4 regions of the Lysobacter firmicutimachus genome follow, and region 1 is predicted to be linked to each of the others. Evidence: riboswitches for the same ligand, from Rfam matches in the RefSeq annotation. Region 1 holds a riboswitch; each other region holds the start of a gene.
The links. A riboswitch is a leader RNA that binds a small molecule or an ion and turns the genes downstream of it on or off. The one in region 1 is predicted to bind cobalamin.
Positions count from the first base shown of each region.

Region 1 (7,235 bases):
TGCGCGCGCGCAAGGTCAGCCGGCTGCCGGTGCGGGGACGCCAGGACAGTTGCGCGTCGGCGACGGTGTAGCCGTCGATGCGCGAGGTATTGGCGTTGTCGTTGTAACGGTGGCCGACCCGGCGCAGCCCCAGCGCGGCGCTCCAGCGTTCGACCGGGTCGAAGCCCAGCCACAGATTGAACACGCGCTCGGGCGTATTGGCCGGGGTGCGACCGTTGCGCGACACCAGCCGGCCCGCGACGACTTCGTTGAAGTCGTCGAAGCGCGCGTCCAGCACCGCGGCATTGGCGTCGACCCGCCAGCGCGGCGAAAACGCGTAGCCCAGGCCGAGTTCGAGGCCGCGCGAACTGCGCTGCCCGATCTGCTGGACCCGGTTGGGGTCCTCCTCGTCGCGGCTGAGCAGGTTGCGCTTCTCGATCCGGTACGCCGCCAGCGACCAGTCGCCGCGGCCGCCGGCGAAGCCCTGCTTGAGGCCGATCTCGATCTGCCGCGCCGGGGTCAGCGACCAGTCCTTCTGCGCCAGCGGCAGGGTCACCAAGCCCGAAATCGGATCGATGCCCTTGCTGGTCTGCGCGTACAGCGACGTCCGCCCGTCGAACGCGAACACCGTGCCCAGGCGCCAGGCGGTGAAATCGAATTGCGTGCCGAAGCCGGTGCCGGCCGGCAGCTCCTTGCGCTGCACTTCGATGCGCTCGCGGCGCAGGCCGCCGACCAAGGTCCAGCGCGGCCACAGTTCGATGCTGTGCTCCAGGTACAGCGCGCGCTGGCGGGTGATGCTGCTGAAGCGCGGCCGGGTGCCGGCGAGGTTGACGAAGCCGCCGGGGGCGAAGTCGAACGCCGGCACCGTGTCGCGGCCGCCGTAGGGGCCGTTGTTGCTGTGGGTGAAGCGCACCCGCGTGGCTTCGGCGCCCAGGTTCAGGCGCTGCGCGCGCCCCCACAGCTCGCCCACGGCGAGCAGGTCGAAACGCTGGCCCCACTGCTCCTGGTCGTGGCCGATCGCGATGAAATCGCTGCGCACGACCGTGCTCTTGCGCGGATCGAAGGCGTAACTCTCGGCATTGCGCCAGCGCCGGTCGATCGCGACGTGGTAGGTCTCGGCGACCAGTTGGGTGCGGGCGCCCAGCGCATAGTCGAAGCGCAGCCGCGCCAGGCCGTCGTCGTAGCGGACATGGCTGTCGGCGACGTCGTAATTGCGCTCGCGCAAGCGCCGGTCGAGCCGGCCGTCGACCAGCGGCGTACCGAAGTAGCGCGGGTCGTGGCGACGGCCGCCGTCGTACTTGAGGGTCGCGGTCAGGCGCGGGCTGAGGTCCCAGGCCACCGCGCCGGAGAAGCCGTAGCGCTCGTAGCCGGCGCGGTCGATATCGCCGTTGCCGCCGGCGCCGGTCAGGTCGGCGCGCCAGCGCACCCGCTCGCCCGCGCCCTGCCCCGCGCCGAGACCGAAGCGGTACCCGTCCCAGCTCGACGCCGCCAGCATCGCCTCGCGCCGCGGCGCGCTCTGCAACGCGCGCGGCACGTAATGCACCACGCCGCCGATGCTGCTGTCGCCGAATAACACCGAGGCCGGGCCGCGCAGCACCTCGATCCGGTCGAGTTGCCAGGTATCGCCGGGAAAGCTCAGCGTGCCGGAGGCGACGAACACGCGCGTTCCGTCGTACACCTGCGCCACCGAACCGTGGCCGGAGAAGCCGCGCAGGCTCAAGGAAGAGCCGCCGTTGCCGGGCGCGCCCATCGGCACCACGCCGGCCGCGCGCGCCAGCGCCCGCTGCGGCGTGTCGTCGCCGCGCTCGCGCAAAGTTTCGCCGTCGAGGATTTCGACCGCAGCCGGCAACTCGCGCAGGCTCAGGCCGAGCCGGCTGCCGGCGTCGGCGACCCGCTCCAGCGGCGACTGCGCGCGCACCTGCACCGCGTCGAGGGTGGTGGAATCGTCGGCGCAGGCGGTGTCGGCGAAGGCCAGTCCGATCAGGGCCAAGCTCAGGCGACGCAGCGGCAAGGCGCCGCGCATGGGCATGCGGTGGGTCCTGCGATCAAAGAGGCGGGCTGACAAGCGGGCGGTCTCCGGTGCTCGCGCACGGGATGCCCGCAGGCCCGGAGCGGCCGGCGCCGGCGCATCGCGGTGCCGCGACGCGTCCACGCACGAACCCGGCCCGCGCGCGGACGCACCGGCCACAGCCGGATGCGACGCGATCGGGATTCGACTCCAGTCCCGCGCCCGCACCCCGGAGCGCATGTTCGACTGATCGCCGCAGGGTCGGTCTTCTGGCTCGCCTTCGACCTCCTCCGCCGGCCTTCCCGGTCGCGACGACCAGTGGCGTATGGGCGGATTCGTCAGGCTTACAGCAGCGGGGGCTGCGCCGGAATGGCCGGGCCGCATCGCGGCGCCGGCGTCACCGGACTTCCCTTCGGCCTTGCGGCCGATGCCGCGCGATGGCTTGCGCGGCGAACCCTGTGGACGGCGCGACTTTAGGCGAGCGCCTGCGGCGCCGCAACTGCACACCGCAGTATGGCGCGCGCGACGCCGCACGCCGCATGCGCCGCAGCTCAGAGCGCGCGCCAGAGCCATGCGCCGAAAGCGATCGTCGCCAGCCACAGCATCGCGCCGCGTCCGACCAGGCGTTGCGCGCGCTCGATAGATTCCGCATCCGGCGCCGCGCCTTCGCCGAGTTCGGGGCGCGGCTCCCACCGGCCGTGATACGGCGCGGCCCCGCCCAGGCGCACGCGCAAGGCGCCGGCGCCGGCGGCCATCACCGGTCCCGCGTTGGGACTGTCCCACTGCGGCGCCTGCGCGCGCCAGCAGCGCCACGCCGCCGCGGTGTCGCCGAGCACGGCGTAGGTCAGCGCGGTCAGTCGCGCGGGCAGCCAGTTCAACACGTCGTCGATGCGCGCGGCGGCCCAGCCGAAACGCTCGTAGCGCGGCGTGCGATAGCCCCACATCGCGTCCAGCGTATTGGCCAGCCGATAGCCGACCGCGCCGGCCGGCCCCAGCGCTACGTACCAGAACAGCGCGCCGAACACCGCATCGTTGCCGTTTTCCAGCACCGACTCGGTCGCCGCCGCCGCCACGCGCTCGGCGTCCAACACGGCGGTATCTCGGCTGACGATGCGCGCCACCGCGTCCCGCGCCGCCTGCAGATCGCCGTCGCGCAAGGCGCAGGCCACCGGCACGGCATGCTCGTCGAGGCTGCGCAAGCCGATGCACAGATACAGCACGACGGCGCCGAACGCGCTCCCGGCCCACGGCGATCGGGCCATCAGGATGAGCTGCAAATACGCCGTCGCGGCGACGATCGGCGCCACCGCGAGCGACCAGGCCAAGACGCCGCGCAGGCGCCCGTCGGCATGCCCAGCGTTTTCGATCGCCCGCACCAGCCGGCCGAAGCCGACCAGCGGATGGGCGCGCCGCGGTTCGCCGAACGCCGCGTCGAGCATCACCCCGGCGAACAGGCTCAGCACCAGCAAGGCAGCGCTCATCAGGGCGCACTCACGAAGGCATGCTCACGACAGCGTGCTCACGACAGCGCGCTCATGGCAGGAACAGACGCAACGCCGCCTCCGGGTTGGACGGGAAATAGAAATGCACGAAGCTGGCGCTGAGCCGACGGTCGCGGTACAGCGCTTCGCGGCTGGGACCGCCGTTGGGATTGTGCGAGTGCGCGATCGGCGCGGCCGCGATCTCGGCGCGCGCATAGTGGAAGGTGTGCCCGCGCAACTCGCCTTCGGGCAGTTCCACCGACTGCAGGCCCAGCGCCGCCAGTTTCGGCTGCAGCGCGGCGTGGCCCGGCAACAGGCCGGCCATCCGGCCTTGCGCGCCGTCGCGGTCGCTGAGCCGGTCCAGCGCATACAACAGGCCGCCGCATTCGGCCAGGATCGGCGTGCCGGCGTCGCGCAGCGCGCACAACTGCGCGCGCAAGTCGGCGCGCGCCGACAAGGCCGGCAGGTGCAGCTCCGGATAACCGCCCGGCAGCCACACCGCATCGCAGCAGGGCAGCGCGTCCCCGGCCAGCGGCGAGAAGAATGCCAGCTCGGCGCCGGCCTCGCGCAACAGCTCCAGATTGGCCGGATACAGGAAGCAGAACGCCGCGTCGCGGGCGATCGCGACGGTCTTCCCGCGCAGCGCCGGCGGCACCGGCGGCGGCGCGGCCGCGGCGAATTCGACCGGCGGCGGCAGTTCGGCGTCGGCGTGCGCGCCCCAGGCGTCGGCGAGCGCGTCCAGGCGCGCATCGAGATCGCCGAGTTCGCCCGCCGAAACCAGGCCCAGATGCCGCTCCGGCAGCGCCATCGCCGGGTCGCGCGGCAGCGCGCCGAGCCAGCGCAGTTCCGCCGGCAGGCTCTCGCGCAGCAAGCGCGCGTGATACTCGCTGCCGATCCGGTTGGCGGCGACGCCGTACACGCGCACGTCGTCGCGGTAGCGCGCCAGGCCGGCGGCGAGCGCGCCGAAGGTCTGCGCCATCGACGAACCGTCGATCACCGCCAGCACCGGCACGCCCAGCGCGACTGCCAGGTCGGCGCTGGACGGCTTGCCGTCGAACAGCCCCATCACGCCCTCGATCAGGATCAGATCGGCCTCGCCCGCGGCGCGATGCAGCCGCGCGCGCACCTCGGCCTCGCCGCACATCCACAGATCCAGTTGGTAGACCGGATGCCCGCTGGCGCGCTCGAGCACCATCGGATCGAGAAAATCCGGCCCGGTCTTGAACACCCGCACCCGCCGCCCCTGCCGCGCGTGCCAACGCGCGATCGCCGCGGTGACGCTGGTCTTGCCCTGGCCCGAGGCGGGGGCGGAGACGAGCAGGGCCGGACAGCTGGAATTCGGAATCGGGGATTCGGGATTCGGCAACGCGGAGTCGCCGGCTTCGGCCGTCGCCAATCCCGAATCCCGAATCCCCCATCCCGTGTTCACAACTCAATCCCCTTCTGCGCCTTGATCCCCGCCTTGAACGCATGCTTGACCATGCGCATCTCGGTGACCGTGTCGGCGGCCTCGACCAGCGCGTCGGGCGCGCCGCGGCCGGTGATCACCACGTGCTGGCGCTCGGGCCGGGCCGCGGTCGCGGCGAGCACGTCGTCGAGGGCGATGTAACGGTGCGCCAGGGCGATATTGAGTTCGTCGAGCAGGACGAAGTCGTAGTCCGGGTCGGCCAGCATCCGCGCCGCCACCGCCCAGGCCGCCTGTGCGGCGGCGATGTCGCGCTGCTTGTCCTGGGTCTCCCAGGTGAAGCCCTCGCCCATCACGTGATAGTCCAGCTCCTCGAAGCGGCGGAAGAACGCCTCCTCGCCGGTCGAGAAGCTGCCCTTGATGAACTGCACCACGCCGCAACGCAGACCGTGACCGAGCGAGCGCGCCAGCATGCCGAAGCCGGATGAGCTCTTGCCCTTGCCGTTGCCGGTGTTGACCACCAGCACGCCGCGCTCGACCGTGGCGCGGGCGATCTTGCGGTCGATCAGTTCCTTCTTGCGCTGCATGCGCTCGCGATGACGCTCTTCGGAGGTCGCCGCATAACCGGCGCGCGAGGTCGCCATGTCCTCGGCGGGGCCGTCGGCGCTCACGCCGCCGCTCCGACGCGCGGGCGCTGGCCGACCAGGCGCGCCAGCGAATACGCTGCGAAGCCCGCGCCCACATAGCCGGCCAGGGCGCCCAGGCTGCGCGGGTAGTACTGCGGAACCCGCTCGAGGAAGCCGGCCAGGCTGGCGTCGGGGTAGCGACCGGACAGGAAGTAGAAACCGCCCTTGGAAATCAGATAAGCGACCGCCGACGTCGCCAGCAACACCCACGCCAGCCGCGGCACCGCGCTCCAGGCGTCGCGATGCGCCCGCGCGTAGATCCGGCCGCCGAACCACAGCGCACCGTAGGCGAAGGCCAACGCCCAGTACGCCGGCGACAGGCACCAATCGGTGATCCGCCCCTGTGCCAGGCTGCCCAAATCCAACAGCGAGGACAGCAGGAACAGCGCCGGAAAGCCCCAGGCCGGGCGCAGCATCGCGCCAGCGAGGAAGAACACCGCCCACGACGCGCTGGGCAGCGCGTCGACGCTGGCGAAGTGCTGGCCGCGGGTGCAGATCATCAGGACGGCCAAGGCCAGGCCGACGCCGATCTGGGCGCTGCGCGAGCGCAGCGGCAAGGGGGCGACGGGGGTTTGCTCTAGGGTCGGGGACATGCTCGGACTCCGATGACGGAACGGATGAGTGACGATGCGCGGATCAATCGTGGCGGCGGGCGACGGCGAGCTGGCGCAGGTGGTGGGCGATCACTGCGTAGAAGCCCAGGGCGACGACGACGTAACCGAGCGTGGTGCGTACGAACAGCGGCCCCCAACGCCACAGCCGACTCAGGTACTCGGCCAGGTTCGGATCGGCGTAGCGTCCGCCGAACCAGTAGAACGCGCCGTTGGAAACCAGGAACGAGACGCTGGCGGCCAACGCGGCGACCGCGAGGGTCGCCGCCAGTGCGCGCCATTCCGGCGCCAGCCGCGGCGCGACCCAGCGCCCGCCGTACCACAGCGCGGCATAGGCGAGCAGCAGGAAGGCATAGGACGGCGTCACGCAGTAGTGCTGGAAGAAGCCCAATCCGCGCCCGGTGATGGCGAGGTAGTCGACCGCCACCGCCATCCCAAGATAGGCCAGGAACCCCAGATGCCGGCGCAGGAACAGGCCGCCGAGGAAGAACACCGCCATCGACGCGTCCGGCAGATGCAAAGCGCTGCCCAGATGATGGAAACGGGTGCCGAGCATCAAGGCCAGCAGCGCGCCCGCCACCGCGGCGCGCGCCGGTCGCGACCAGACCGCGGCGTCCGCGTCCGCGTTCGGCAAGGCAGCGGCGCTCGCTGCGTGGGGGCGGGTCGGCGGGTTCATCGGCAGGCCTCGGTGGAGCCGGCGCGCACGCCGGCGATGGTGATGGGGTCAGCGCGCGGGTCGGTAACGCAGGCTCAACAGGTAGTTGCGGCCGGGCTGGTTGTAGAACGCAGCGGTCTCGTAGCGACGGTCGAACACGTTGTCGGCGCTCAACTGCACGCTCCACGACGGGTGGAAGGCATAGCCCAGACGCAGATCGGCCAGGGCATAGCCGCCCAAGCGGCGGCTATTGGCGAGGTCGTCGTAGCGTTCTCCGGCGGCATAGACACTGGCGCCGAACGAGAACGCGTTCACCCGCCGGTCCAGGTCGATGCGCGCGCTTTGCCGTGCACGGCGCGGCAGCCAGTTGTCGCGATTGCCCCCGGGGCTGAGGTTGCGCGCGTCCAGCC
Region 1 is NZ_JBANDL010000002.1:1,234,501-1,241,735, reverse strand. Features, by position in the region: gene V2J18_RS05280 (TonB-dependent receptor) at 1-2,008, opposite strand, end outside; cobalamin riboswitch at 2,251-2,398, opposite strand; gene cbiB (adenosylcobinamide-phosphate synthase CbiB) at 2,539-3,456, opposite strand; gene V2J18_RS05270 (cobyrinic acid a,c-diamide synthase CobB) at 3,521-4,789, opposite strand; gene cobO (cob(I)yrinic acid a,c-diamide adenosyltransferase) at 4,894-5,517, opposite strand; gene V2J18_RS05260 (hypothetical protein) at 5,541-6,152, opposite strand; gene V2J18_RS05255 (hypothetical protein) at 6,196-6,846, opposite strand; gene btuB (TonB-dependent vitamin B12 receptor) at 6,895-7,235, opposite strand, start outside.

Region 2 (7,235 bases), 2.9 Mb from region 1:
TGCGCAGCAGGCTGAAGGCGAAACCGGCGACGATCAGCGCGCCCGCCACCAGCACCGCCCACAACGTCCACGAACGCCAATCCCGCTTCGGCGCCGGGGGTACCAGGGCCGCGTCGCCCGCCAACGGCGCCGCCGCGCCCAGGCTCGCCTCGGCCGGCTGCCAGTCGCTGCCGCGGCGCTGGCGCAAGGTCTCGATCAATTCCGCCAACGGCGAGTCGGCGCGCGTCGTGCGCGCGCTGCCGGCGACCAGGGCGTAGGGCGGCGCACCTTGGGCCAGGAACACCGCGACCTCCGGCCGATAGCCCAGGCGCAGCACCGGTTCGCCCGGCACCGCGCCGTTGGCGCGCAGCCGCCAGTAGCGGTCGCGCACTGTCGCCGCCAATTGGCGCGCGGCGGAGCGATCGTCCACGCCCTCGCCGTCGACCCGGTACGCCATCCACGGGCCGGCGCGCGCGACCCAATGCCCTTCGGCCTCGTCGCGGCTGCTCAAACGCCACTCCAGCGCATGATTGCCCGGCAGGGCCACGTCGGCCTGCTGGATCGGGAAGCGTCCGTCGAGTTCGAATTCGAACTCGACCCGGCCTTCGCTCTGCTCGATCCGGCGTCCCTTCAACTCGCGCCATTGCAAAGGCGTGGTCGCCGCATCGGCGGCCAGTTCGGCCACGACCGCGCTGATCGGCACCGCCGCGTTCGGGTCCTGCGGCGTCAGGCGCAGATAGCGCGCCTGTTCGCCGATCGGATCGAACACGATGCGCCGTTGCACCAGGCGCTGGCCGCCGCGCTGCAGATCGATCAGGCGCCCGCTGCTGGACACGGCGCGCCATTGGTCGAGATCGTCGCTGGCCTCGACCCGGTACGCCGCCTCCAGTGCCGCGCCGGGCGTCCATTCCAGTTCCAGCGCCAGGATCGGCGAACGCACCCGGCTGGCATCGATCAGCAACGCCGTCTGCGGCGGGCGCGCGGCGCCGCCGGTGCTGCGCGCCTCGACCCGGCGCAAGCGACCGTCGCTTTCGACTTCGCTGACCAATTCCCAGCCCGCACCGGCGCCGTCCGCGGGCGCCGCCGGCAAGGCGAACCAGGGCAGGCCGGCGCGCTGCGGCGCGCGCGCCAAAGGCTGTTCGGGCGCGAACACCGCCGCCGGCACCGGCTTGCCGGCGCCGTCGAGCACGTCGAGATCGCGCAACCGCGCATCGCGCGCCTGCCGGTACACCGATTCGTCGAGCACGACCCGGTAGGCGCCGCCGTCGTCGCGGCTGAGCTGCAAGGGCCATTGCCGGGCGTAATCCTCGCGCGGCGCGGCGGAGGCGAGCGCGACCGGCAGCAGGCACAGCCAGGCCAGCGCGCGCGGCGCGCGGCGGAACGAAGCGGACAGAAGATTCAAACGCCGGTCTCCGCGGAGTCGGATGAGGAAGCGGTCGAGGACGAAGAACGCGGCGTCGGCGCCGAAGCGGACGGCGGCGCCGGAGCGAAATAGCCGACCACGGTGCACAGCAGGCCGTAGGCGATGAACGAGGCGATGCCGAGCAGATTGCCGAGATGACCGCGATCGACCAGCACCAGCTTGGCCAGCACCACCGCCATCAGCACCGCGCCGGCCAGCCACAGGCCGCGTTGGCCGCGACGCGAGCCGGCGATCCAGCCGGCCACGCCGAGCACGCTCCAGACCACGGTCAGGCTGGTCTGCACCAGGCTGGTGTCGAACATCGACGGCCCCCAGGGGGTTCCGCCCCAGGCATGCGCGCTGCGCAGCACTTCCAGGGTGATCAGGCCGAAACCGGCCGCCACCAGCAGCGGTACGCGGCGCCGCTGCAGCCCGGCATCGACCCACGGCGACGCCAGCCACGCGCCGGCGATCGCCAGCGCCGCCCACTGCAGCAGACCCAGCGGATTCAACAGCGGCAGCCACGGCAGCGGCGAAGACGACGCCGGGTCGAAGGCGTACGCTGCGATCGCGGCCCACGCCGCCAACAGGAACGAGGCCAGCGCCGGCGCACGCCAACGCGGCAATTGCGCCGCCACCGGCCAGCCGACGACGCGTGGGCGCCACAGCAACAAGGCCGCGCTCAACAACATCGGCAGCAGCACCGCGGCCGCGGTCCAGCCGCTGCCATAGATCTCGTCGAGCGGCACGGCGCGGCCGTCCGGACGCAGCCAGCGATGCAGGCCGATGCCGATCGCCAAGACCCAGGCCCACAGCCAACCGCTGTGCGCGAAACCGAGCTCGGGCCCGGCACGCTCGCGCAGCGCGGCCAGGCTGCGCGCGCCGCACAGCGCGTACACCGTCCAGGCCAGCCACCCCAGAGCGGCGAACGGCTGCCCGTGCGCTTCGACCTGGGCGAACAGCAGCGGCACGGCCGCGAGCAGGGCCAGGGTCGCGGTCGCCGACAGCGCGCGCCAATCGTGGCGACGGAACACCTCGGCCGCGGCCAGGCCGGTCGCGGCGACCAGCATCAGTACGGCGTCGACGCGTTCGCGCGCTGCGACAAATTCGGCGATCTCGCTGCCGACCGCGCCCAGCCACCAGGCCAGTCCCCAGACGTAGTACGGCAGCGCCAGCCGCGGCGCGGCGCTGCGGCGATGGCTCCAGGCGCTGGCGAAACCGGCGCCGGCGATCAGCAAGGCGCCGGCGAAGCTGGGGTTGAGCAACGGCCGCTGCGCGTCCCAGACCGCATCGCTGGCGCCGATCGCGAATGCGAACGCGGCGGCCAGTTGCAGGCCGGCGCCGGTCAGTTGCGGCAGCGGGCGCCGCTGGCGCAGCCCCAGCCAGACCAGGGCCGCGCCTTCCAGCGCGAACACGCAGGCGGTGGCCTCGGCGGCCAACGCCAGCGGGATGGCCAGGGTCGCGAAGCCGACCGCAAGCAAGGCATAGGGCGTGGCCAGGCCGAGGAAGCGCGGGTCGCGACGCAGGCCAACGGCCAGCAGCGCGTACAGCGCGCCCAGGCCCAGGGCGCAGAACGCCAGCGGCATGCGCTCGCCTTCGAGCAAGCCGGCCTGCAGCGAGAACGCGATCAACGGCGTGCCGAACACCAGGCAGCCGTCGATCAGATCGCGTCGGCCGGCGGCGCGGCGGCGCGCGTACAGCACCGGGATCAGCAGGTAGAAGGCGAAGAACAGCAACAGGAAGGGTTCGCTGCTGGCGAAATGCTCGGGCCGGTAGCGCAGCACGCCCCACAAGGTGCCGATGCCCCAGGTGAAAGCGAAGCCGAGCAGGTTCAGCGCGCGCCACGGCCGCCACCAGGCGATGGCGAAGATGCCGGCGTTGAGGACGGCGTAGTAGCCGAACAGGGCGACATGGTTGCCCGAGCCGGTCGACAGCCAGATCGGCGCGAGGAAACCGGCCAGTATCGCCAGCACCGCCAGCGCGAGCGCGTTCTGCCGCACCGCCAGCACGCCGGCGCCGGCGACCAGGGCCACGCTGAGGCCGAACGCGGCGCCGGCCGGGATCATGCCGTAAAGCTTGAACGCCGCGAACACCACCAGCAGCAGCACGCCGATCGCACCGCCCTGCAGGCTCAACGCGAACGCGCGCTTGCGCTCGCGCTGGCGCCAGCCGAACACCAGCCCGGCCATCGCCGCCAGGGCCACGCCGCTCAGGCGCAACTCCATCGGCAGGCGCATCCAGCCTTGATCGCTGGCGTACTTGAGCAAAGCCGCGACGCCGGCGAACAGCACCAGCACGCCGACCTTGACCGGCACGTTGCCCTCGCTGAACCAGCGCCGCAACCAGCGCAGGCCAAGGGTGAACACATCCGGCGGCGGCGGCGCGGCCGGCGCTCGCGGCGAGGCCGGGCGCGGCGGCAACGTGGGCGGCGCGACCGCCGGCGCGGCGCGCGCGGCGGCCGGCGGCGCGGACGGCAACGGCGGCGGCTCGGGGGCGGCGGGCACCGGACCGGCCTGGGCAGCGGCCGGCGCCGGGGGCGCCGGCCGTGGCGGCGCTTCGCGCGCCATGCGCTCGGCCAGGGTCGGCGCGCGCGCTTCGGCCTCGCTGCGCAGGCCGGTCAGCGCGCGCTCCAGCTCGGCCACGCGCGACTTCAGCCCGGCGATCTGGACCAGGGCGACCACCAGCAGGACCGGCACCAGCAGCACCGCCAGCGCCAGCAACACGAGTAGTGATTCCATCACGTTTTCCCGGTCCTTATGCCGCGCACGTTACACCATGCCGGGCTTGGCGATTAAGGGGCTTGACGCTCCCTGCACATCGCCTCCTCACCAGATATCGCGTTGACGGATCGACCGAACCACACTATGTTGTGCCCGTCGGTGCCGGTCGCGAGATCGGCTGAAAAGGGAAGCCGGTAGGGGCATGGCGTTGGACGCCGCCCGAAGCCGGCGCTGCCCCGCAGCGGTATGGGAAACGAACGGGTCATGGCACTGGGCGGAGCGCCTGGGAAGCGGCCCTAGTAGGAGGAACGAGCCGAGAGCGCAGAGACCTGAGCAGCGAACGAGCGGTCGCCCCGCTCTCACTCTCATGTCTCTGCGCTCTTTCTCGCTCTGAAGTCCCGAGCCCGAAGACCTGCCGACAGCCGCGCGCCTGCACACCGCGCGGTACCGGCCCAGGAGTCTTCGGGGGAAGACGGCCGGTGTCGCAACGCGAGGGCCTCACGGCCGTCGCGTCCGTCCGTTTCGGCGCCACGCGCGGAACGGACCGCGCCCGTCTCGGCGCGTGCGACACCCTGCCAGCACGCTCCGGAGTTTCCGCGCCCGCGGGGGCACGGCCGTGCCATCGGCGACGCCGCGCGCGCGGCCCGTCGCGATGGCGCGTCCGCGTCCTCCGCACGCCGCCTTCGCGGGAAGGTCCGGCGACCCGTGCGCCCTTGCCCCGGAGTAACGCCCATGACCACGCTCGCCACCGATCCTTCCGTCGCCGCCGCCCCCGCCGGCGCCGCTTCGCCCCGCCAGGACGCGTCCGCCGCGCCCGGCTTCGCCCTGACCCCGCCCGCGGCCAACCTCACCATGAGCGTGACCAAGCGCAGCGGCCGCCGCGAACCGGTCGATCTGAACAAGATCGTGCGCGCGGTGACCCGTTGCGGCGAGGGCCTGTACTCGGTGGATCCGATGCGCGTGGCCACCCGCACCATCTCCGGCCTGTACGACGGCGCGACCACGCGCGAACTCGACGAACTGTCGATCCGCACCGCCGCCCTGCTGACCGCCGAGGAGCCCGAATACGGCCGCCTCGCCGCGCGCCTGCTGGCGGGGGTGATCGAAAAGGAAGTCGCCGGGATCGAGATCCACGCCTTCTCGCAGTCGATCCAGCGCGGCCATGAGCTGGGCCTGATCAACCAGCGCCTGCTCGAATTCGTCCAGGCCAACGCGCGCAAGCTCAACGACGCGATCGACCGCAGCCTGGACGCCAAGTTCGACTACTTCGGCCTGCGCACCCTGTACGACCGCTACCTGCTGCGCCACCCGACCGCGCGCACCGTGATCGAAACCCCGCAGCAGTTCTTCCTGCGCATCGCCTGCGCGCTGAGCGAAGACGTCGGCGACGCGCTGGCGCTGTACCGGCGCATGGCCCAGCTCGACTACATCCCGTCCTCGCCGACCCTGTTCAACGCCGGCACCACCCACGAGCAGTTGTCGAGCTGCTTCCTGCTGGATTCGCCGGACGATTCGCTGGAAGCGATCTACAAGCGCTACATGGACGTGGCCAAGCTGAGCAAGTTCAGCGGCGGCATCGGCCTGAGCTACACCCGCATCCGCTCGCGCGGCTCGCTGATCCGCTCCACCAACGGCCTGTCCAACGGCATCGTGCCGTGGCTCAAGACCCTCGACGCCTCGGTCGCCGCGGTCAACCAGGGCGGCAAGCGCAAGGGCGCGGCCTGCGTCTACCTGGAACCGTGGCACGCCGACGTCGAAGAGTTCCTGGAGCTGCGCGACAACACCGGCGACGAAGCGCGCCGCACCCACAACCTCAACCTGGCCAACTGGATTCCGGACGAATTCATGCGCCGGGTCGAGGCCGATGGCGAGTGGTCGCTGTTCGACCCGGCCAAGGTGCCGCAACTGACCGACCTGTGGGGCGAGGCGTTCGAGCGCGCCTACCACGCCGCCGAAGCCGCCGGCCTGGCGACCAAGAAGGTCAAGGCGCGCGACCTCTACGGCCGGATGATGCGCACCCTGGCGCAGACCGGCAACGGCTGGATGAACTTCAAGGACAAGTCCAACCGCGCCTGCAACCAGACCCTGTGCGACGGCAACGTGGTCCACCTGTCCAACCTGTGCACCGAGATCCTCGAGGTGACCTCGCAGGACGAAACCGCGGTGTGCAACCTGGGCTCGATCAATCTCTCCCACCACGTCGAGATTTTCGAGGACGGCAAGGGCGCATTCGACTTCGACAAGCTGGCCGAGACCGTGCGCCTGGCCGTGCGCCAGCTCGACCGGGTGATCGACCTGAACTTCTACCCGATCGAGACCGCTCGCCGCGCCAACCTCAAGTGGCGCCCGGTCGGCCTCGGCGCGATGGGCCTGCAGGACGTGTTCTTCAAGCTGCGCCTGCCGTTCGACTCCGAACCGGCGCGCAAGCTCGGCCGCGAGATCGCCGAAGCCATCTACTTCCACGCCCTGGCGGCGTCGAACGAACTGGCGATCGAGCACGGCAAGCACCCCAGCTTCGACGACACCCGCGCCAGCGCCGGCGAACTGCAGTTCGAGGCCTGGGGCGTGGAGCCCTCGCAGCCGGAACGCTGGACCGAGCTGCGCGCGCGGATCAAGCAGCACGGCCTGCGCAACTCGCTGCTGGTGGCGATCGCCCCGACCGCGACCATCGCCTCGATCGCCGGCTGCTACGAATGCATCGAACCGCAGGTATCGAACCTGTTCAAGCGCGAGACTCTGTCCGGCGACTTCCTGGTGGTCAACAAGTACCTGGTCGAGGAGCTCAAGCGCCTGGGCCTGTGGACCGCCGACATGCGCGACCGGATCAAGATGGCCGAAGGCTCGATCCAGTCGGTGAACGAGATTCCCGAATCGCTGCGCCAGGTCTACCGCACCGCCTGGGAGCTGCCGATGCGCTCGCTGATCGACATGGCCGCCGACCGCGGCGCGTTCATCGACCAGAGCCAGTCGCTCAACCTGTTCATCGAGAGCCCCAACATCGGCCAGCTCAGCTCGATGTACATGTACGCCTGGAAGAAGGGCCTGAAGACCACCTACTACCTGCGCTCGCGCCCGGCGACCAAGATCGCCAAGACCACGGTCAGCGCCCCGGCGGCCGCGACCGCGCCGAAGCC
Region 2 is NZ_JBANDL010000002.1:4,152,135-4,159,369, forward strand. Features, by position in the region: gene V2J18_RS17995 (DUF3999 domain-containing protein) at 1-1,381, opposite strand, end outside; gene V2J18_RS18000 (DUF2339 domain-containing protein) at 1,378-4,119, opposite strand; cobalamin riboswitch at 4,242-4,535, shown strand; gene V2J18_RS18005 (ribonucleoside-diphosphate reductase subunit alpha) at 4,954-7,235, shown strand, end outside.
Region 2: linked by a shared signal. The riboswitch ahead of V2J18_RS18005 (ribonucleoside-diphosphate reductase subunit alpha) and the one ahead of V2J18_RS05280 (TonB-dependent receptor) in region 1 are both predicted to bind cobalamin.

Region 3 (7,235 bases), 300 kb from region 1:
ACGATTACAAAGTCGATGCGCCCGAGCTGGAGGACACCAAGCGCTACGTCGCCGGCGGCTATCTGATCAACAACCAGATGCAAGGCGCGGTCGCCGCGACCCTGGCCAACAACTGGCTGGCGGGACTGGCGCCGGAGTTCCTCGGCGAGTACGTGCCGAAGGTGCGCGCGGTCGGCGCCGAGCAAGTGCAGGCGATGGCGCGCAAGTACTACGCACCGAAGGACTTGTCGATCATCGTGGTCGGCGACGCCAAGGCCCTGGGCAATCAACTCAAGCCTTACGGCGAATTCGGTTCCGGTTTCTGAGCCGGATCGCTGGCGCAACGAACCAGCCCCGGTCGCCAGACCGGGGCTGTTCGTATGTGCGCCGGGGCTTCGGCGAACGCCGCTGCGGCGCTCAGCTCTCGCCGAACCACTTCAGCACCACGCCGACCGCGATCGCGGCGAACGCCAGCCCGGCCGCACCGTAGATCAGGCCGTTGAGGAAGAAGCCGTGGCCGCCCGGAAACGCGCCGACGACGGCGCCGGTCAGCGCCGCATAGATCGCGTAGACCGGTATGAAGATCAGCCGCGCCAGCCACACGCCGCGCTCGCCGCGGTCGCGATCCGGGGCCAGCGGTCGGCCGGTGGCGGCCCAGCGCAGCGCCATGCGCGCCAGCACCAACGGCGCCATCAGCAGAGCGACCGCTTCCAGCGTCTTGTAGCCGACGATCAGGCCGACCGCGAGCAGGCCGCCGCCGAGCCACATCGCGGTATCGTCGCCGGGCGCGCCATAGCGGGCCAGGGCGGCGCCGAGGGCGAACGCGGCCACGAACGCGCCGAATCCGTACAGCACTTGTTTCATCAGCGTTCCTTTTTCTTCAGGGGTCCTTCGGCCCGCGCGCGACGCAGCGGGCGCCCAGCCCACTGGCCGGCAACGGCAGCAGCAGGCCGGCGATCAGCATCCATAGCGGGTGGGCGAACATCGCATTGACCGCGATCACGCCGCAGACGATCAGCGCGCCGACGACCAGCGCGGCGCCGCGCCGGTGCCGGCGCGAGATCAACGCCGCGACCAGGCCGCCGTCGAAGGCGGCCACGGTCCAGCCGGCGACCACCGGGGCCAGGGCGGCGAACGGTGCGTCGGCCACATGCGCGGCCCAAGCCGCCATGTCGCGCGGGTCGGCGCCGGGCGGGAACGGGTGCAGGCGGGCCGAGCCGAACTCGAACAACTTCATCGTCGCCATCGCCACCAGCATGCCGGCGACCACTGCCAGGATCGTACGTGCCATGGTCCGCGCCTCCCCAGGGTCGGTGGCCGCGAGCATCGCGCCGCCGCCGTCGCCGCGCAAGCTCCCGCTGCCGGAGGGGCTCGCGCATAATTCCCGCTTCGCCACGGAGCCCGCCATGTCCGCCGCCATTCCTTCCGCCACCCCGCGCCTGCTGGCTTTCGCCGGCAGCCTGCGCCAGGGCTCCTTCAACCGCCGCCTGATCCCGGTCCTGGCCGAGGGGGCGCGCGCCGCCGGCGCCGAAGTGACCCTGATCGAACTGCGCGACTACGCGTTGCCGATCTACGACGGCGACATCGAAGCCGAGGCCATGCCCGACAACGCGCGCCGGCTGCAGGCGCTGATGGCCGAGCACGACGGCCTGCTGATCAGCACGCCGGAGTACAACGGTTCGATGCCGGCCCTGGTCAAGAACACTCTGGACTGGATCTCGCGCCCGCTCGCGGACGGCCGCTCCGGTACCGCGCTGTTCGCCGACAAGGTCGCCGGCATCGTCTCGGCGTCGCCGGGGCCGCTCGGCGGGCTGCGCTCGCTGCTGGTGCTGCGCGATGCGCTGGCCAAGCTCGGGCTGCTGGTGGTGCCGCAACAGGTCGCGGTCGGCCAGGCCGGCGACAAGCTCGCCGACTACGGCCAGCTCAACGACGAGCGCCAGCGCGAAGCCGTGCAGCGGGTCGGCGCCGCGGTGGTGCGGCACATCAAGGTCGTGCGGGAGGGCTGAGCATGAAAGGGCAGCAACGCGAACTGAACCTGCGCTTCCTGGCCCAGCCGACCGACGTCAACTACGGCGGCAAGGTCCACGGCGGCATGGTCATGAAGTGGATCGACCAGGCCGGCTACGCCGCGGCGGTCGGCTGGAGCGGCAAGTACAGCGTCACCGTCGCGGTCGGCGGCATCCGCTTCGTCGCGCCGATCCGGATCAGCGACCTGGTCACCGTGCACACCAAGCTGATCCACACCGGCACCAGCAGCATGCACTTCGCGGTCGACGTGAAGGCGCGCGACCCGGGCCTGGACGACGGCGTGGCCGAAGAGCGCCTGTGCACCCACTGCGTGATCGTGTTCGTGGCGATGGACGCCGAGGGCAAGCCGACGCCGGTGCCGGCGTGGACGCCGCTGACCGAGGACGACAAGCGCCTGGCCGAGTACGCGCTGAAGATCATGGAACTCAGCAAGGGCATCGAGGCGACGGTCGAGCGTTACGTGCACGAGGGGTGAGCGGCGTGCGGGGAGTCGGCGCGTCATCGATCGCCCCCTTCGAAAGAGTGGGCCAGCGCCCGGCGCAACTGGGTTGCTGAGCGGGGTTCGCAGCGCGGGAGGATGGGCTCCGCACGCCCAACGCGGCGCCCACCGGCTCGGCACGCTGCCGCCGTCTCCATACTCCCGCGTCCGCGCCGTGCCGGCGCGCTGTGCTAGATTGCGCGCGCTTTGCATCTGGTGCCGCCTCGCCCTCCGGCGACGCGGTTAAACGGGAAGCCGGTGCGTCCGCGAGGCTGCGGACCAGTCCGGCGCTGCCCCTGCAACGGTAGGCGGGTAAAGCATCGGCACGTCGGCGACGGCCGGCGGTCGCGTCCGGCGTGGATGCGAACCGCCCGCACTCGCCCAGCCACTGGAGCCTGCGCTCCGGGAAGGCGCCGATGCGCCGGGTTCGTCCCGGCCCCCGCAAGCCCGGAGACCGGCCGGTGCGTACGCGGTGGACGTCGCGGAGGGCGGCGTCGCGCGCCCGTGCACCGGGTCCGTGGCCTGTCTCTTCGTCCGTCGTTCGCCTCCTTCATCCAGCTCCGCACAGGGCGTGCGGCGAGCGAGGCCGTCGATGCGTGTTGCGCGTGGTGTTGTCGAGCGTGGTGTCCGTGAGCGCGGAGTCCTTGGGCATGCGGTCGCTCGCCGATGGCGCGCCTTGGGCGCCGCGGCCCTGCTGGCGTTCGCCGCCGCCGCCCCGGCCAAGACCGTGTTCGGCGTAGTCTCCGAGCGCGCCGCGCCGGAAGCGGCCGAGGCCGCACGCGAATTGTTGGCGACCCGACCCGGCGACCGCATCGTGCTGCGCACGCCGCAGCAGCTCGAAGCCCTGGATCGCGGGCAACTGCGCGAACTGGTCGGCGGCAGCGACGCGGTGATCGCAGTGGCCTTGTTCGGCGAACAGGGCGTGCGCCTGCGCGAGGCGGCGTCCTGGTTGCGTCAGCGTGGACGCGGTCCGCAGCGCCTGTACGCCTTTCACGGCGAAGCCGGCCTGACCCAGTCCAGCCATCGCGAAGGTCACGGCCTGGGCGCATTCAGCGCCGACGAACTGATCCGCGTCACCGCCGAAACGCCGCCGCCCGAGCTGGTCCGGCGCGCCCGCGGCGACGCCTTCGCCGGCGAATGGCTCGACCTGCGCGCGCTGTGGCGCGAAGGCGGCAACCGCAACCTGCAGCGCAGCTACGCCTTTCTGCTCGACGGCGGCGCGGTGCCGGCGGCGCAGCCGCAGCCGGATCTGGTGCTGCGCCAGAACGGCGCGGCGGTCGCCGCGCCGGCCGCCGATGCCCGGCCGCTGCTGGCGGTGCTGGACCTCAACAACGCCGACGTCGCCACCGGCGACGCGCTGTGCGCACAAGCGCAGGCGCAGGGACTGGCCTGCCTGGGGCTGTACGCACGCTGGGGCGAGGCGTCGCTGCAGGCGGTGCAGAACCTGCGTGCCATGCTCGGCGCGCAGCCGCTGGCCGGGCTGGTGGTGCTGCAGGACTTCGTGGTCGGCGCCGCCGAAGGCCGCGACGCGGCGACCCGCGCGATCGCCGCGCTCGACGTGCCGGTGTTCAAGGCGATCCGCCTGCTCGATCGCGGCCAAGCGCAATGGCGTTTGTCCGGCGACGGCCTGCCGGCCTCCAGCGTGCAGTACCGGGTCGCGATGTCGGAGCTGCAGGGCAGCAGCCAGCCGATGGTGCTGGCCGCGGCCGGCGCGCCGCGCATCGATCCGCTGACCGGGGTGCGCCTGCAGCGGCCCGAGCCGCTGAGCGGCGAGATGCGCGCCCTGGTCGAGCGCGCCCGGCGCTGGCGCGCGCTGCGCGCCAAGCCGGCGAGCGAACGGCGCATCGCCCTGATCTATTACAACCACCCGCCCGGCCGGCAGAACATCGGCGCCGACAACCTCGACGTGCCGGCTTCGCTGCACGGCATGCTGCGGACCATGCGCGACCACGGCTATCGCATCGACGACCTGCCGGCCACGCCGGAGGCCTTGCTCGAGCGGATGATGCAGCTCGGCGTCAACACGCCCGAGGACGGCGGCGAACTGGCGGCGATGGCGGCCCAGGCGACCACCCTGTCCGGCGACGACTATCGGCGCTGGTTCGCGACCCTGCCGGCGGCGGTGCAGGGCGAGGTCAGCGACGGCCCGCTGGCGCGCCTGCAGGCGCAGGTCGCGCTGGCGCGCGCCGCGCACGAGACCGAACTCGGCGAACGCCGGGTGCGCGATGCCGAACGCGAACTGCTGCATCTGCTCGAAGGCATCGATCATCCGGCACGCGACACGGCGTTGGCCGAGTTCCGCCACCTGATCCAAGCCCATCTGCGCTGCCTCAAGGCTGAGGCTGCGGCGGCCGAAGCGCCCTGCGCCGACGCCGGCGCCGCGCAGCGCCGCCTGCTGGCGCTGCAGGTGCCGGGCCTGCGCGGCTGGGGCCGCGCGCCAGGCAAGGTGATGGTGCACGACGACACCGTGGTGTTGCCGGGCCTGCGCCTGGGCAACGTGTTCATCGGCCCGCAGCCGCCGCGCGGTTGGGAGGTCGACGAGGAACTGCTGCACGCCAACACCCAGATCCCGCCGCCGCACCAATACCTGGCTTACTACCACTGGCTGCGCGACGTGTTCCGCGCCGACGCCATCGTCCACATCGGCCGCCATTCCACTTACGAGTTCCTGCCCGGCAAGGCGGTCGGCCTGGCCGAGGACGATTACTCGCGCCTGATCGCCGGCGACGTGCCCGGGATCTATCCCTACATCGTCGACGGCGTCGGCGAAGGCACCCAGGCCAAGCGCCGCGGCCTGGCGGTGATGGTCGATCACCTGACCCCGCCGTTGGCGGCGACCTCGCTGTACGACCGCCTGCTGACCCTGCGCCAGTTGGTCGAAAGCTTCGAGAGCAGCAGCAGCGAACCGCTGCGCGCCCAGGCCGCGAGCGAGATGCGCGCCCAGGTCGAGGCGCTGCAGCTGCGCGCCGAACTCGAGGCGAGCATGGCCGACGTGCTGCAGGTGCGCGGGATCGGCTTCGAGCAGGCCGACGACGACCTGCTCGCGCACGAGATCGGCCACTACCTGACCAAGCTGCAGGAAAAGTTCATGCCGCACGGCCTGCACGTGTTCGGCCAGGCCTGGGACGGGGGCCAGCTCGACACGATGCTCGACTCGATGCGCGGCCTGGGCGAACGCGAGGCCCTGCGCGGCAAACTGATCGAATCGCCGCCGGCGGAAATGGCCGCGCTGCTGCACGGCCTGGACGGCGGCTTCGTCCGGCCGGGCAAGGGCAACGACCCTTTGCGCGCGCCGGAATCGCTGCCGACCGGGCGCAACTTCCATGGCCTCGACGGCGACGTGCTGCCGTCGCCGCTGGCGCAGCGCCTGGGCGCCGAACAGGCGGCGCGGGTGCTGGCGCGCAGCGACGGCCGCAGCGGCAGCGAGGGCGTGGTGTTGTGGGCGTCCGACGCGGTGCGCGACGAAGGCGTCATGGTCGGCTTCTCGCTGGCGCTGATGGGCGTGCAGCCGCGCTGGAACGCACGCGGCATCGTCCAGGGGCTGGAACTCAAGCCGATGCCGCAGGGGCAGCCGCGCCGCGACGTCATCGTCACCACCTCGGGCTTGTTCCGCGACCTCTATCCGAACCTGGTGCAGTTGCTCGACCGCGGCGGCCGCCTGGCCCTGGCGGCGAGCGCCAAGACCCTGCGCGCGCAACGGCCGGAGTTGGCGCCGGCCTTGGCGGCGGCGTTGGCGCCGCTGGGCGAGCAGGTTGAATTCGGTGAGGAAGCGGTGGCCGGCAACGGCGTCGCTCGCGAATGGTTGCAGCGCACCGACGCCCTGCGCGCGCAGGGCGTGCCGTTGGCCGACGCCGGCCGCGAGGCGGCCTGGCGGGTGTTCGGCGATGCGCCCGGCGCGTACGGCGCCGGCGTCAATCGGCTCACCGAGCGCTCCGGCGCCTGGAGCGAACGGCGCCAGATCGGCCGCGCCTATCTCAATCGCATGGGGCATGCCTACGGTCTCGACGCCAACGGCAGCGCCGCGCATCGCGCGTTCGAGATCGGCCTGGGCCGAGTCGAGCGCAGCTACCACGGCCGCGCCTCGCACCTGTACGGCCTGCTCGACAACAACGATGCCTTCGACTACTTCGGCGGCCTGTCGCTGGCGGTGGAAACCCTGACCGGGCGCGTGCCGCAGGCGCAGGTGCTGTACAACGCCGACGCCGAGCGCGCCGACGTCGAGCCGCTGGAAGCCGCGCTGCTGCGCGAGTTCCGCGGCCGTTACCTCAATCCCGCCTGGATCCGCCCGCTGATGAAACACGGCTATGCCGGCGCGCGCACGGTCAGTCAGGAGTTCCTGGAAAACCTGTGGGGCTGGCAGGTGACCCGGCCGGACGTGATCCACGGCTGGGCCTGGGACGAAGTGCAGAGCGTCTACCTCGACGACCGCTACCGCCTCGGCGTCGCCGACTTCCTCGAGCGCGGCCACGCCCAGCAGGCCAAGGCGCACATGCTGGCGCTGATGCTGGTGGCGGCGCAGAAGGGCTATTGGAAGACGCCCGAGGCCAACCTCGCGCGCCTGGGCGAGCAACTGGCCGCGCTGGTCGCGCGCAACGGCCTGCCGGGCAGCGGCCACGCCGCGCCGGACCACCCGCTGTGGGGCTGGCTGCAACCGCGGCTGTCGCCGGCAGCGCAGGCGCAGGTGGCCGAAGTGTTGGCGCGTGCGCGCGGCGAGCGCGGCGCGGTGTCGACGTTCGCACGCGGCGAGACC
Region 3 is NZ_JBANDL010000002.1:1,534,025-1,541,259, forward strand. Features, by position in the region: gene V2J18_RS06605 (M16 family metallopeptidase) at 1-305, shown strand, start outside; gene V2J18_RS06610 (hypothetical protein) at 397-843, opposite strand; gene V2J18_RS06615 (hypothetical protein) at 860-1,270, opposite strand; gene V2J18_RS06620 (NADPH-dependent FMN reductase) at 1,386-1,985, shown strand; gene V2J18_RS06625 (acyl-CoA thioesterase) at 1,988-2,482, shown strand; cobalamin riboswitch at 2,682-2,962, shown strand; gene V2J18_RS06630 (cobaltochelatase subunit CobN) at 3,162-7,235, shown strand, end outside.
Region 3: linked by a shared signal. The riboswitch ahead of V2J18_RS06630 (cobaltochelatase subunit CobN) and the one ahead of V2J18_RS05280 (TonB-dependent receptor) in region 1 are both predicted to bind cobalamin.

Region 4 (7,235 bases), 2.9 Mb from region 1:
CGCTGCACCAGGGCGGTGAAGCCGGCGCCGATCTTGCCTTCGTAGCGCACCCGCACCACCCCGGCCGACTGGCACGGCGCCAGGGCGTCGACCAGGCTGAAGAAATCCAGCCCGCTCAGGCGCTCGCCGTCGCCGTCGCCCAGGTAGTCGTAGCCGCAGCTGATCCGCGCACTGCCGTTGTCGAGCTTGGCCGGCGGCCAGTAGGTGCCACGCAAGACTTCCGCCTCGCTGGGCGGCGTCGAGCGCGCCGGTGACGCCGCCCGCGCCGGCTCGTTCTGGCTGCCCAGGGTCACCGCCTCGCTGCGGGCCGGATCGGGTGCGGCGTCCTTCGCGCAGCCTGCCAGGCCCAGCAGACACAAACCCAGCGCAAGCGACCATCTGTAAAACATGTTCCACCCATCGGATTCGGGATTGCGGGCCGTCCCGGGCCCGCCTCGCGCATCGTTGCGACGATGCCACGTTAGCCGCAGCCGTTATCCGACTCAACGGCGTCGCGACGCCGCAAGCGGCCGCCGCGGCCGTGCGCTTCATCTTCGTCGGCGCCGCATGAACGCCAGCCGGCGAAATCCGCCTCGCGCGCGCCCCGTCGCCGGACCCGTGCGCAGCCGGCAGACCGGGCAAAGCCGCGCGCACCGATTGACTCCGCCGGCCGCGCTGCGTAACTTGGCGTCGTTACGGTGAACATCGCTTCATAAAGATATAGCGATGCGACACGCCGCCACCGGTCCCCCGGAGGCGGCCAGAGGGAATCCGGTGCGAATCCGGAGCTGCCCCGCAGCGGTATGGGAAACGAACGGGCCTTGGCACTGGGCGGTAATGCCTGGGAAGCGGCCTCAGTAGGAGAAGCCTGAAACGGGAAACGCGTGGTCAGGAACGAGCCGTGCTCGTTCCTCCCCCCCTTCCCGGCTTCAAGTCCCGAGCCCGAAGACCTGCCGCGACCGGAAGGCTCGCCTTCCGTCCGACTCCGGCGCGTGCGCCGGTCGCGCGCCCTCGCGGCGCCGGCCGCCGCGCGCAGCCGGCTCGCCCGCGGGGGCGAAGGTCGAAACCAGGGTCGTCGCAGCCGGGCGCGCCAGCGCCGGGCCGGCGCCGCCGTGGTCTCCTTCGTTGCCCTGCGTCATGCCCACGCATCGCAGGTACTCATCATGATCAGCGTTACCCATCTCGGCTTCCCGCGCATCGGCGCGCGGCGCGAGCTCAAGCAGGCCCTGGAATCGTTCTGGAAAGGCGAGTCCGCGGCCGACGCCCTGTACGCCGCCGCCGCAGCGCTACGCGAACGCCACTGGCGCCTGGCCGGCGCCGCCGGCGCCGACAGCGTGCCGTGCAACGACTTCTCCCTTTACGACCAGGCGCTCGACACCGCGGTGCTGTTCGACGCGATTCCGGCCAGTCACCGCGAGCTGTACGAACACGATCCGTTGGCCGGCTACTTCGCCCTCGCCCGCGGCGTGCAGGACGGACGGCGCGATCTGCACGCGCTGGAAATGACCAAGTGGTTCGACACCAACTACCACTACCTGGTGCCGCAGTTCGAGCCCGGCCAACGCTTCGCCCTGCGCGCCGACAAGCCGCTGGCCGAACTGGCCCAGGCGCAGGCGCTGGGCCTGCAGGCGCGGCCGGTGCTGCTCGGCCCGGTGACCTGGCTCAAGCTCGGCAAGCGCCGCGACGGCGGCGACCCGCGCGAACTGCTCGAGGCCCTGCTGCCGGCGTATGCGCAGTTGCTGGAACGGCTCAAGGCCGCCGGCGCGCAATGGGTGCAGATCGACGAGCCGGCGCTGGTGCTGGACCTGGACGACGCCGACCGCGCCGCCTACCGCCGCGCCTACGCCGCCCTGGCCGAGGCCGACGCGCCGCAGCGCCTGCTGGCCACTTACTTCGGCGGGCTCGGCGACAATGCCGCGCTGGCGGCGCAATTGCCGGTGCAGGGCCTGCACCTGGATCTGGTGCGCGCACCGCAGCAACTGGAAAGCCTGCTCGCCCTGCTGCCGGCCGAGCGCGCGCTGAGCCTGGGCGTGGTCGACGGCCGCAACATCTGGCGCGCCGATCTCGATGCGGCGCTGAGCCTGGCGCGCCGCGCCGGCGAACGTGCGCGCTGGCTGGCGCCGTCGTGTTCGCTGCTGCACGTGCCGACCGATCTGGAACTGGAACGCAAGCTGCCCGGGCCGCTACGGCAGTGGATGGCCTACGCCAAGCAGAAGATCGAAGAACTGCGCCTGCTCGCCGACGCCCTGGCCGGCGACGAGCGCGCTGCGCGCGAACTGGCCGCCGCCGCGAGCGCGCGCGCCGCGCGCCTGGCCTCGCCGCTGCTGCGCCATCCGCAGGTGCGCAAGCGCCTGGCCGACGTGCGCCCTGAAATGGGCCGGCGCGCCTCGCCGTATCCGCGCCGCATCGCCTTGCAGCAAAAACGCCTCGGCTTGCCGCCGTTTCCGACCACCACCATCGGCTCGTTTCCGCAGACCGCGCAGGTGCGGCGCGCGCGCGCCGAGCACAAGGCCGGACGCCTGGACGACGCCGGCTATCGCCGCTTCCTGGAACAGGAAACCCGCGACTGCTTGAAGGAGCAGGAAGCGCTGGGCCTGGACCTGCTGGTGCACGGCGAATTCGAACGCAACGACATGGTCGAGTACTTCGGCGAGCGGCTCGACGGCTTCGCCTTCACCGCCCACGGCTGGGTGCAGAGCTACGGCTCGCGCTGCGTCAAGCCGCCGGTGTTGTACGGCGACGTGGCGCGGCCCAAGCCGATGACCGTGCGCTGGACCCGCTACGCCCAGACCCAGACCGAGCGTCCGGTCAAGGGCATGCTGACCGGCCCGGTGACGATCCTGCAGTGGTCGTTCGTGCGCGACGACCAGCCGCGCGCCGACAGCTGCCGGCAGATCGCCCTGGCCTTGCGCGAAGAAGTGCAGGACCTGGACGCGGCCGGCATCGCCGCGATCCAGATCGACGAGCCCGCGTTGCGCGAAGGCCTGCCGCTGCGCCGCGCCGACTGGCCGGCTTACCTGGCCTGGGCCGGCGACTGCTTCCGCCTCGCCGCCAGCGGGGTCAGCGACGCGACCCAGATCCACACCCACATGTGCTACGCCGAGTTCAACGACATCATCGAGGCGGTCGCCGCGCTCGACGCCGACGTGATCTCGATCGAGACCTCGCGCTCGCGCATGGAGCTGCTCGACGCCTTCGCCCGCTACCGCTATCCCAACGGCATCGGCCCGGGGGTCTACGACATCCACTCGCCGCGGGTGCCGAGCGAGGCGGAAATGCGCGCGCTGCTCGACAAGGCCCTGCAGGTGCTGGCGCCGGAGCAACTGTGGGTGAACCCGGACTGCGGCCTGAAGACCCGCGGCTGGCCGGAAGTGCGCGCGGCGTTGCAGGCGATGGTGCAGGCCGCGCGCGGCCTGCGCGAATCGGTCGCCGCACCGGCCTGAGCGACCGGCAAGCTTGCGCGGTTGCTGTTGCTGTTGCTGTTGCTTTTGAGCTTGGCGTCGCGACGGACTCGCCAGAACAAAAGCAGTCCCGGAGGGAGGCCCGCAGGGAGGCGGGCCGTGCGCAGCCAGGCCAGGGAGGGCCTGTGCGGAGCAGCCCTGCGCAAACCTTGCCCCATAGCGGCTCTTGATTCGAAACAGTTGTGGCGTTTTCTTTGGTTACTTTTGACCGAAGGAAATCCCGTGGGACGTTGTCGCCTTGGACAAAGAAAGTGACCCGGCCGCTTGCGGACGGAAGCATTGAAGCTCTGAAGACTTCGAAGCCTTCGAACGACAAACGGCGCGAGACCGCAGCAGTGCGGTCGCGGCTTACGCCGCTCCTACAGGGGGCTTGGACAAAGAAAGTGACCCGGCCGCTTGCGGACGGAAGCTTGGCTTTAGAGCTTTAGAGCTTTAAAGCTTCAAAGCTTTAAAGCTTTAAAGCTTTGAAGCTTTCGAAGCCTTCGAACGGCAAACGGCGCGAGATCGCAGCAGCGCGGTCGCGGCTTACGCCGCTCCTACAGGGGCAAAAGAAAAAGCCCCGCGGATGCGGGGCTCTTCCGGATCGTTGCCTACGCCGGGGGCGCCGGCGACCGCCGCTTACTTGGCGGCGACGACCTTGACCATTTCCAGGCACTTGTTCGAGTAGCCCCACTCGTTGTCGTACCAGCTGACCAGCTTGACGAAGGTGCCGTCCAGGGCGATGCCGGCCTCGGCGTCGAAGATCGAGGTGCGCGCGTCGCCGCGGAAGTCGGTCGCCACGACCTTGTCTTCGGTGTAGCCCAGCACGCCCTTCAGCGCGCCTTCCGACTGCGCCTTCATCTCGGCGCAGATCTCGGCGTAGGTGGCTTCCTTGGTCAGCTCGACGGTCAGGTCGACCACCGACACGTCCGAGGTCGGCACGCGGAACGACATGCCGGTGAGCTTCTTGTTGAGTTCCGGAATCACCACGCCGACCGCCTTGGCCGCGCCGGTGCTGGACGGGATGATGTTCTCCAGGATGCCGCGGCCGCCGCGCCAGTCCTTGTTGGACGGGCCGTCGACGGTCTTCTGGGTGGCGGTGGCGGCGTGCACGGTGGTCATCAGGCCGCGCTTGATGCCCCACTTGTCGTTCAGCACCTTGGCCAGCGGGGCCAGGCAGTTGGTGGTGCACGAGGCGTTGGAGACGATCGCTTCGCCCTTGTAGGTCTTGTCGTTGACGCCGTAGACGAACATCGGCGTGTCGTCCTTCGACGGCGCCGACAGCACCACCTTCTTGGCGCCCGCATCGAGATGCTTCTGCGCGGTGGCCTTGTCCAGGAACAGGCCGGTGGACTCGATCACCACCTCGGCGCCGACCTCGTCCCACTTCAGGTTGGCCGGGTCGCGTTCCTGGGTCAGACGGATCTTCTTGCCGTTGACGATCAGGGTGTTGCCTTCGACCGCGACCGTGCCCTTGAAGCGGCCGTGGACCGAGTCGTACTGCAGCATGTAAGCCAGGTAGTCCGGCTCGAGCAGATCGTTGATGGCGACGATTTCGATCTCGTTGCCGAAGTTCTGCACGGCCGCGCGCAGGACATTGCGCCCGATGCGGCCGAAGCCGTTGATGCCTACCTTGATCGTCATTGAGGTACTCCTGCGGCCGCCCCGGGGCGGGTCGTTTGGGGAAACCGCCATTCTAACAAGCCCCGCCCCCGGCCCGCAGGACCGGCACCCGACGGTCTCCGGGGCCGGGGGCCGGGGGCCGGACGGGCGGCAAGGGGGCCGGAAAGGACTGGGATCGGGGTCAAAGTTTGATTTTGCCGCCCCTCTTTAGAGTGCGCAGTGGCGCAAGCCCCGTTCAGCATGATTACAATCCGGCCTTTCCGACCACCCAGGGGACTCAAGGAATGAACCATCGTCTGATCGGCGGCGCCCTCGCCGCAGCCCTCGCCTGCGCGGCCCAGCCGGCCCTGGCCCAGCAAGCCGGCAACTTCACCGTCGGCATCGGCGTCCACCAGGTCAACCCGAAGTCCAACAACGGCACCGTCCTCAACGGTGCGGCCCAGTTGGAAATCGACGACAACGTCCAGCCGACCTTCACTTTCGAATACTTCATCCGCGAGAACCTCGGCATCGAGGTGCTGGCCGCAACGCCGTTCAAGCACGACATCGCGGTCAAGGGCGTGGGCAAGGTCGGCGAGACCAAGCACCTGCCGCCGACCTTCTCGCTGCAGTACCACTGGAACAGCCGCGGTACCGTCTCGCCCTTCGTCGGCGTCGGCATCAACTACACGACCTTCTTCAGCGAGAAGACCACCGGCGCGCTGGACGGGCTGGACCTGCGCCTGGAAGACTCGGTCGGCGTCGCCGCCCACGCCGGCATCGACTTCATCCTCAGCGAGCGCAGCGCGATCCGCGTCGATGCGCGCTGGATGGACATCCGCAGCGACGTCGAGCTGGAAGGCGAGAAGATCGGCAAGGCCGACATCGACCCGACCGTGTACGGCCTGGCCTACGTGATGAAGTTCTGATCCGCGGCGGGCTTCGGCCCGTCGTTCCGGCCGCCGCCGCGCCCGCGGCGCGGCCGTCGCGCGGCGACCGCGAGCGACGCCGCGCACCGCCATGTTCGGACAGTCGCGGCCCGGCCGGCTCGGCTAAAGTGCGTCCGATGAACGCATCCGGTCACCGCTCACGTCCGTCTTCCCTGGCCGCGCGCGCGCTGCGCCCGCTGGCCTGCGCCGCGCTGTTGCTGACCGTGCCCGCGCAGGGCCTGGCCTGGGGTCCGCAAGGCCATCGCCTGGTCGCTGCCCTGGCCTGGGACGGCATGACCCCGCAGGCCCGCGCCGAGGCGCTGCAGTTGCTCGCCGGCGAAGCCGACCCGAGCCTGCCCGGCATCGCCAACTGGGCCGACGAACTGCGGGCCAACGACCCCAAGCTCGGCAAGCTCAGCGCCAAGTGGCATTACGTCAACCTGGCCGAACGCACGGCCGGCGACGATTGCGGCTACGAGCCGGCCCGGCATTGCCCCAACGGCGACTGCGCGATCGAGGCGATCCGCACTCAGACCGCGATCCTCGCCGACCCCGGCCGCAGCCGCGCAGAACGCCGGCAGGCGCTGAAGTTCGTGGTCCACCTGGTCGGCGACGTGCACCAGCCGCTGCATGCCGGCTATGCCGACGACAAGGGCGGCAACGATTTCCAGATCCATATCGACGGCGAGCCCGAGCCCGCCGACGGCTACGGCACCAACCTGCATTCGCTGTGGGACAGCCGCATGTTGACGATGGCCCGGCTCGACGACGCGGCTTATCTGGCCAAGTTGCGGCGCAGCCCGGTGCCGGCGGCGAAGGCGACCGGCGTGCCGCCGGCGGCTGCGGACTGGGCCCGGCAATCGTGCCGGATCGCCGAGCGACCGGGCCTGTACCCGCCCAGCCATACCCTCGCCCCGGCCTATGTCGCGACCTGGCGGCCGGTCGCCGAGCAGCAGCTGCGGCTCGGCGGCGCGCGCCTGGCCGCGGTGCTCAATGCCGCGCTCGCGCCCAAGCGCTGAACCAGGGCCGCGGCGCCCTGCGGGCGCCGTATCCTTCGCGGTAGCCCCTCGTCGCAGGAGACCGGCATGACGCCGCAGGTTCTGCCCTTCCACCATCGAGACACCGGCACCTGGTCCTACCTGGTCGCCGACGCCGATAGCGGCGCGGCGGCGATCGTCGACCCGGTGCTGGACTACCAGGCGGCATCCGCGCGCACCGCGCTCGATTCCGCGCAACGCTTGCTCGATGCGGCCGCGCAGCGCGGTTGGCGGATCGAGTGGCTGCT
Region 4 is NZ_JBANDL010000002.1:4,163,091-4,170,325, forward strand. Features, by position in the region: partial or broken gene V2J18_RS18025 (COG3904 family protein) at 1-389, opposite strand, end outside; cobalamin riboswitch at 723-935, shown strand; gene metE (5-methyltetrahydropteroyltriglutamate--homocysteine S-methyltransferase) at 1,143-3,422, shown strand; gene gap (type I glyceraldehyde-3-phosphate dehydrogenase) at 4,059-5,063, opposite strand; gene V2J18_RS18040 (OmpW/AlkL family protein) at 5,327-5,950, shown strand; gene V2J18_RS18045 (S1/P1 nuclease) at 6,088-6,969, shown strand; gene V2J18_RS18050 (MBL fold metallo-hydrolase) at 7,036-7,235, shown strand, end outside.
Region 4: linked by a shared signal. The riboswitch ahead of metE (5-methyltetrahydropteroyltriglutamate--homocysteine S-methyltransferase) and the one ahead of V2J18_RS05280 (TonB-dependent receptor) in region 1 are both predicted to bind cobalamin.